Oceanicoccus sp. KOV_DT_Chl: one gene and its partner. The protein of the gene in region 1 interacts with the protein of each later gene in a pairwise test. Links are inferred from orthologs where the notes say so. Each region holds a gene or a part of one and is shown in the gene's direction. Other genes may lie near its edges.

The links.
Region 2: the proteins of fliM (region 1) and fliG interact in binary tests that used the Escherichia coli proteins (3 or more experiments, as listed by UniProt). The link is inferred for Oceanicoccus sp. KOV_DT_Chl from one-to-one orthologs.

Annotation. Positions count from the first base shown.
Region 1 is NZ_FQLF01000007.1:203,135-206,753, reverse strand. Bases 580-3,557 are described here. They hold fliM (flagellar motor switch protein FliM), read left to right. Parts: upstream 580-1,576; coding sequence 1,577-2,539; downstream 2,540-3,557. Other genes in these bases: fliO (flagellar biosynthetic protein FliO), read left to right, coding at 3,057-3,557; fliN (flagellar motor switch protein FliN), read left to right, coding at 2,602-3,051; UNITIG_RS22155 (flagellar basal body-associated FliL family protein), read left to right, coding at 1,000-1,551; UNITIG_RS22160 (Lrp/AsnC family transcriptional regulator), read left to right, coding at 580-807. Outside these bases: UNITIG_RS22165 (2-isopropylmalate synthase), read right to left, coding at 1-83; more of UNITIG_RS22160, read left to right, coding at 340-579; more of fliO, read left to right, coding at 3,558-3,619. UniProt on the Escherichia coli protein: FliM is one of three proteins (FliG, FliN, FliM) that forms the rotor-mounted switch complex (C ring), located at the base of the basal body.
Region 2 is NZ_FQLF01000004.1:73,212-76,852, forward strand. What follows is about bases 392-3,391. They hold fliG (flagellar motor switch protein FliG), read left to right. Parts: upstream 392-1,381; coding sequence 1,382-2,401; downstream 2,402-3,391. Other genes in these bases: fliF (flagellar basal-body MS-ring/collar protein FliF), read left to right, coding at 392-1,389; UNITIG_RS15825 (FliH/SctL family protein), read left to right, coding at 2,470-3,222. Outside these bases: more of fliF, read left to right, coding at 1-391. UniProt on the Escherichia coli protein: FliG is one of three proteins (FliG, FliN, FliM) that forms the rotor-mounted switch complex (C ring), located at the base of the basal body.

The DNA of each region.
Region 1 (3,619 bases):
TGGATGACCTGGTTGGGCCAGCGTCTATCCGGCTTATGGATGGCGGGGAAGGGCTGGTATTTACGGTGGTCAAAGCGGTTCATGTTTTTTTGCTCGCTATCGGGTGATGAGTAAAAAATTCAACCGCAGGCTGCGGCGCTCTTGTGAAGCGGGTATCCGGTAGCCCTTGTGAGGCATTAACCAGCCTGCGGTTGAGTGATGATTATAAGTAAGGTGCGGTAGTGAATGTGTGCAAGTTTTATAGATAATGAATATTTTCTAGAGTTAATTATCTAACAATGTGATATTTTGTAGATTAATTGTCTATATAATTTTAATTTGTTAGCGTGAGGGTGTGGCATGACAGTCAAGTTGGACCGTATCGACAAACATATTCTCAGTCTGATGCAGCGTAATGGTCGGATTAGTAATCTGGAGCTGGCCGAGCAAGTAGGTTTGAGTCCTACCCCTTGCTCGCGGCGGGTAAAGCGGCTGGAGCAGTCCGGTATTATTGACCGCCATGTCACGCTGTTGAACCCGGAAGCGCTGGGCTTGAACCTAACTGCAATGGTGAGTATTGCCATGGATCGCCACACTCCAGATCGATTTGCCCGTTTTGAGGAAAAAGTGTCCGAGTTTCCGGAAGTGGTTGAATGCAGTATTGTCACTGGCCAGAGTGCCGACTTTTTATTGAAGGTGATGGTGCGTGATATGCAGCACTATGAAAAGTTTTTGCTGGGGCAGCTCACTACTCTGGAAGGGGTTACTGGTGTGCATTCCAGCTTTGTGCTGCGGCGATTAGTTGATAAGACCGAATTGCCTTTATAGGGCTTTTTTATAGCTGCAGTCTTATTGAAGCGGGTGCGCTAGGCTACACTTCTAGCGGTAGGCGACAAAAGCAAGTCGCTGCTATTTTGTTCAGATAACTTTTTGTTTTTATTTAATTTATTGATTTTATGGGTGCTGGCACAGGTTTTGCTGCCAGTGAGTTTAGGCGCACGTTAGCGACGGAAGTTTGGCATGGCTGAAGATAACGAAGATCAGGAAAACAACGAAGAAGGGGCTGGGGTTAAAGAAAAGAAGCCGTTAAACCCTAAGGTAAAGCTCATTATTATCATTGTAGCAGCGCTGTTGGTGGTGGTTGCGACCGTGGGTGGCACGCTCTATATGCTGGGGTTCTTTGATACCAGTGACAGTGAAGAGCTTGAGGTTGACGAAGAGGTGGCGGAGGCCGTAGTTGACAATAAACCGTCACCGGCGATGTACTTCCCAATCAAACCGGCTTTTATCGTTAATTACCCGGATAAAGGACGGCAGCGATATTTACAGGTGGAAGTGACGGTGTTGACCAGAGATATGGATGTGTTTAATGCCATGCAAATTCATTCGCCGCTAATTAAAAACCGCTTGGTTATGTTATTGGGTGGTGAGGTTTATCAGGAATTGCAAACCGCAGAAGGTAAAGAGCTGTTGAGGCAAAAAGTACTGGAAGCGATGCAAGGCATTATGGAGCAGGAACTGGGTAAAACCGGCATTGAAGAAGTTCTATTTACCAACTTTGTCATGCAGTAGCAGTGGCGAGAGGTTAGCAAACTAAGTGCAAGATCTATTATCTCAAGATGAAATTGATGCGCTGTTACACGGTGTCGACGAAGGTGATGTCGATACCGAGACCGATGTAGAGGATGGCAGTGCGCAATCGTATGACCTGACGAGTCAGGATCGAATCGTCCGTGGTCGCATGCCTACATTGGAGATGATTAACGAACGCTTTGCTCGCTACACCCGTATCAGTTTATTCAATTTATTGCGTCGTACTGCCGATGTCGCTGTGGGTGGTATTCAAATACAAAAGTTTGGCGAGTATGTACACACGCTGTATGTACCTACTAGTTTGAACATGATCAAAATGCGCCCATTGCGTGGCACCGGTTTGGTAATTCTTGATGCCAAATTGGTTTTTAAGTTAGTGGATAACTTTTTTGGTGGTGATGGCCGGCACGCTAAAATTGAAGGTCGGGAATTTACTCCCACAGAGTTGCGTGTTGTAGAAATGGTATTGCGCGAGGCTTTTGTTGATTTGAAAGAGGCGTGGAAGGCGATACTGCCGATCGAATTTGAGTTTGTGAATGCGGAAGTCAATCCTTCTATGGCTAATATAGTTAGCCCCAGCGAAGTTGTCGTAGTGAGCACCTTTCATGTCGAGTTAGATGGCGGAGGTGGCGATATGCATATTACCTTACCGTACTCGATGATTGAGCCTATTCGTGAAACGTTGGATGCAGGATTACAGACCGATGTTGATGATGTTGATGACCGTTGGGTAACGTCATTGCGTGAAGATATTATGAGTGCAACGGTGGATATTGACTGTTGTATTGCAGAAAAAGAATTGACTGTAAGGGATCTAATGGATTTGCAGGTCGGTGATGTGATTCCCGTAGAAATTCCTGAAAAAATAGTGGTAACGGCGAATGGTGTGCCGTTGTTACATTCAAAGTTAGGGCAGTCCAAAGGTAATTTGGCGCTGCAAATTTTGGGCCGGATACCGCGTAAATAACTTTCAATTGGCTGTTGTATAAAGCCGTGATCAATCGGCAGTAATATCTGCGGAGAAGTAGTATGAGTGATGATGATAATGATGTGAACCAGGACGAGATGGCCGATGAATGGGCTGCGGCAATGTCAGAGCAGGGCGATGACGGGCAGGATGATATTGATGCGATGTTGGAGCAGGCCAATGCTGAACCTGACGTCAAAAAAGCACCGATGACGGAATTTAGTGCATCCTCTGCCGCGGCGGTTGAAGGTGCGCCGGACCTCGATGTCATTATGGATATCCCGATCAAAATTTCAATGGAAGTGGGGAATACCGAGATTAGTATCCGTAATTTATTGCAATTAAATCAGGGTTCGGTGATTGAATTGGATCGTTTGGCGGGTGAGCCTTTGGATGTGTTGGTTAACGGCACGTTGATTGCTCATGGTGAGGTAGTTGTGGTCAATGAAAAATTCGGCATTCGGATGACGGATGTTATTAGTCCGTCAGAACGCATTAAGAAGTTACGGTAATTACTATGTTATGCCGACAGTGGTTAACGGCATTATTATTGAGTGTGCTAAGCACCCAGCTGGCTGCTGATGAACCTTCAGCTATGTCCGTTTCCGATAATGTGAAATCAGCAGAGGGTGTGGTTGCCGATTCGGTACCAGCAGTAGCTGCCGACCCTGATCTCAAAAAATCGTCCTTGTATCCATCTCTGCTTGCTAGCAATGCTGCCAATAACGCAAAAAAATCGACGGCTGTTGGTTCTGGTTTAGTTACCGCTGATCCGATTAAAGTTGTTGGCGGTTTGCTATTTGTCGTTGCCATTATATTTTTGGTGGCCTGGTTGATGCGTCGCCTCGGTGCTATCCCTGCCTTTACCGGGCAAACCATGCGAGTCGTTTCAGCATTGTCAGTGGGCACTCGTGAAAAAATTATTTTAGTCGATGTTGCTGGCCAACAAATTTTGTTGGGAGTGGCCCCCGGTAGAGTCAATCATCTGCAAACATTTGAACAAGCGGTGATAACGCCTGCGTCCAATACGCAACCAAATACAGGAGATTTTGCCAAAACCATTAGAAAATTATTGCATCC
Region 2 (3,641 bases), on another replicon or contig:
CATAACGCACGCTTAAAGCTGGCGGGGGCGGGTATCTCGCCTGACGGTAGCTTCGGTTTCGAAATGCTCGATAAAGAGCAGCCGCTGGGTACTAGCCAATTTATGGAGAATGCGCGTTTCAAGCGTGGCCTTGAAGGGGAGTTAGCAAGAACTATTGCCAGTATCCGAGCGGTAAGGGCAGCCCGTGTACACTTGGCCCTGCCAAAAACATCAGCCTTTATTCGCGACGTGCGTAAGCCGACGGCGTCAGTATTCCTGGATTTATACACCGGTAACGGGCTTAGCAGCGAACAGGTGCGAGCGGTAGCCAATATGGTGGCCTTTAGTATTCCTGCGTTAACCATTGATAATGTGACGGTAGTTGATCAGCGCGGCAACTTGCTGTCCAACTTTGATGTCGATAAAGATATGGCGATGGCCAATAAGCAACTGGACTATGTACACCAGCTTGAGTCCCGTTTAGTTAAACGTATCAGTTCAATATTGGAGCCTGTGTTAGGTCCGGATCGGTTTCGTGCTGAAGTCAGTGCCGATATCGATTTTACTCAAGTAGAACAAACCGATGAGCTGTTTAACCCTGACTTACCCGCTATTCGCAGCGAACAAACCGTTGAGGAGGCCCGTGGTAGTGGTGGTGCTGGCGGGATACCGGGTGCGTTGAGCAATCAGCCTCCGGCCGATGGGCAGGCACCGGAAGAAGCGGGCCCTGGCGAGGGGGCGGGTGGTATAGCGAGTGCAGGAACGAGCCGCCGCCAATCAGTTCGTAATTATGAATTAGATCGCACTATCAGTCATACGCGGCATCAGGTAGGGCGGTTAAATCGTTTGTCGGTTGCCGTGTTAGTTGATAACGCCGCATCGACTGATGCGGAAACCGGTGAGGTGAGTTCGGAGCCGCTTTCAGATGCGGAGCTGGATCAATTAGCGACACTGGTGCGGGATGCCGTAGGGTTTGATGCGACCCGTGGCGATAGTGTCAATATCGTTAATTCTGCTTTTATTCCTAAAGAAGTAGTTGAGCCAGTGCCGTTTGAAGAAGTCCCCATTTGGCAGCAGCCTGAGCTGTTTAGCTATGTGAAGCAATTAGCCGGTTTTTTGTTTGTACTGTTGATGGCGATTTTGGTGCTGAGGCCGGCGATGCGGGGTTTGACTGATACTTCCAAAAATATGCGTGAGATGGAAGCGCAGCGTGCGCTAGGTGAATTATCGGGAGATTTAGGCGCCGATTTGTCTGATGAAACAGTGACTTTATCAGGAGGTGATAGTTTAATGTTAACTGGGCCCAGTGAGAGTTATGATCAGCAACTCAATGCAGTCAAAGGGTTGATTGCTGATGACCCTGGCCGAGTGGCGCAAGTAGTGAAGAAGTGGGTAGTATCGAGTGAGTAACGACGCAAACAAAGCCAAGATTAATCTGACCACATTGGATCAGGCGGCGATTTTAATGATGTCACTGGGAGAGGCCGAGGCGGCAGAAGTGTTAAAGCATCTTGGCCCTAAAGATGTGCAGCGTATAGGTTCTGCAATGACGGCGTTAGAAAATGTGCCTCAGAGCCACGTTGAATTTGTGATGGGCAACTTTCTCGAAGAAGCGCGTAATATCACCGGCTTGGGGATGGGCTCGGATGGCTATATTCGCAATATGCTGGTAGCAGCGCTTGGTGAAGACAAAGCGGGATCATTGGTTGACCGTATTCTTTTGGGTGGCAATACCAGTGGTCTGGATACCTTGAAATGGATGGACCCGCGTTCGGTGGCTGACATTATTCGCAATGAGCACCCGCAGATTCAGGCGATTGTTATTGCGCATCTCGATGGCGATCAATCCGCTGAAGTATTAACCAACCTGCCAGAAAAAGTGCGACTGGATATTATCATGCGGGTTGCATCACTGGATGCGGTACAGCCTTCCGCCTTGCAAGAATTGAATACCATTCTGGAAAAACAATTCTCAGGTAACGCCGGTTCACAAGCTAAAGCGATGGGTGGTACTAAAGTGGCCGCCGAAATTATGAATAACCTCGATACCAGTATTGAATCTGAATTGATGGAGTCGATTAAAGAAATTGATGAGGATATGGGTGCGACTATTCAGGATCAAATGTTTGTCTTTGATAACCTGAAAGCTGTTGATGATCGTGGAATTCAAGCGTTGCTGCGCGAAGTCTCTTCTGAAGTGCTTATTCTTGCTCTCAAAGGTTCTGACGAAGAGTTGCAGGAAAAAATCTTTGGCAATATGTCGAAACGTGCTGCTGAATTACTGCGTGATGATTTGGAGGCCAAAGGGCCGGTCAAACTCAGCGAAGTTGAAGGTGCACAGAAAGAAATTCTGCTTATTGCTCGTCGCATGGCCGATGCCGGCGAGATAATGTTGGGTGGTAGCGGTGAAGAAATGGTTTAATACTTGAACCAAGGTATTAACGTGATTCTAAATCAATGCTCAATCTTTTGTAAACCAGGTAGTAACTTGTGACGCGAATTCCTTCCAATCAATCCAGTGCTTATGGCGCTTGGCAAATTCCTGAAGTTAAGGATGGCCAGATCGTTAAGGTCGAAAAACTACAAAACCGCGGTCCTCGTGGTGAGTTGATTAATGTTGATAAAAACGAAGTTATTTATAGTTCAATCACTGCAGCACAGCTTGAAGAAATTTCCAGTCAGGCTTACAACGATGTCAGTGAGCAAGCGCGTAAAGAGGGTTATCAAAAAGGCCATGCTGAAGGCCATCAAGCAGGTATGCAAGCAGCTAGCCAAACGGTAAAAAAACAATCTCAAGGTTTGCAGGCTGCGGTTGCAGAAATTTATAATTTTTTAGCGGGTCAGGATGACGAAGTCGAGCAGGCATTGATGAATGTTGCGACCTGTATTGCATCGGCAGTATTGCGACGCGAATTAACCATCGATAGTTCGCAGATCTTGCAAATCGTTACTGAAGCCGTCGCCATGCTGCCAATGGACGCTAGTAATATCACTGTTTTTTTGAGTGAACAGGACCATAAATTATTAACTGCGGAGCCTGACGAAATCCCTTCTAATTGGCAGCTTCAGGTCAAGCGAAATCTTACGCCGGGTGGTTGTCAAGTTCGCAGCCAGTACAGTGTTGTCGATTTCACTTTGGAAGAGCAATTCCAGCAAGCAGTGAATGAAATTGTTGAGCGTCGCTACGCCGAGTTGGCGCAAGCGGCCAAGCAGCGTTTGGGCTCGGCTGATGATGAAGCTTGAATGTTATGGCTGCTATTAAACCGCGTCGTCCGTTTACTGATCGCTTGGCACAGTATCAGCTTTCTGAGCATCATCTTGCTCATCCCCATATTTCCGGGCAGTTAGTCCGAGTAGTAGGTATGACTCTTGAGGTCGTTGGTCTGGAGCTGGCGATTGGTTGTCGCTGTTTAATCTTGAATACCGACCAACGAAGTATAGAAGCTGAAGTGGTTGGTTTTGCTGAGCACAAATTATTTTTAATGCCAATCGAGCCTGTTGCGCATTTAAAACCCGGCTTACGCGTTGTCCCTATTGGTAGCGACGATAAAATTCCAGCGGGTATGGAATTATTAGGTCGAGTGATAGATGGTGCGGGTAGGCCTTTGGATGGTAAAGGGCCGCTAGGTAATACACAAACCGTGGATATGCAGGCTGAATTA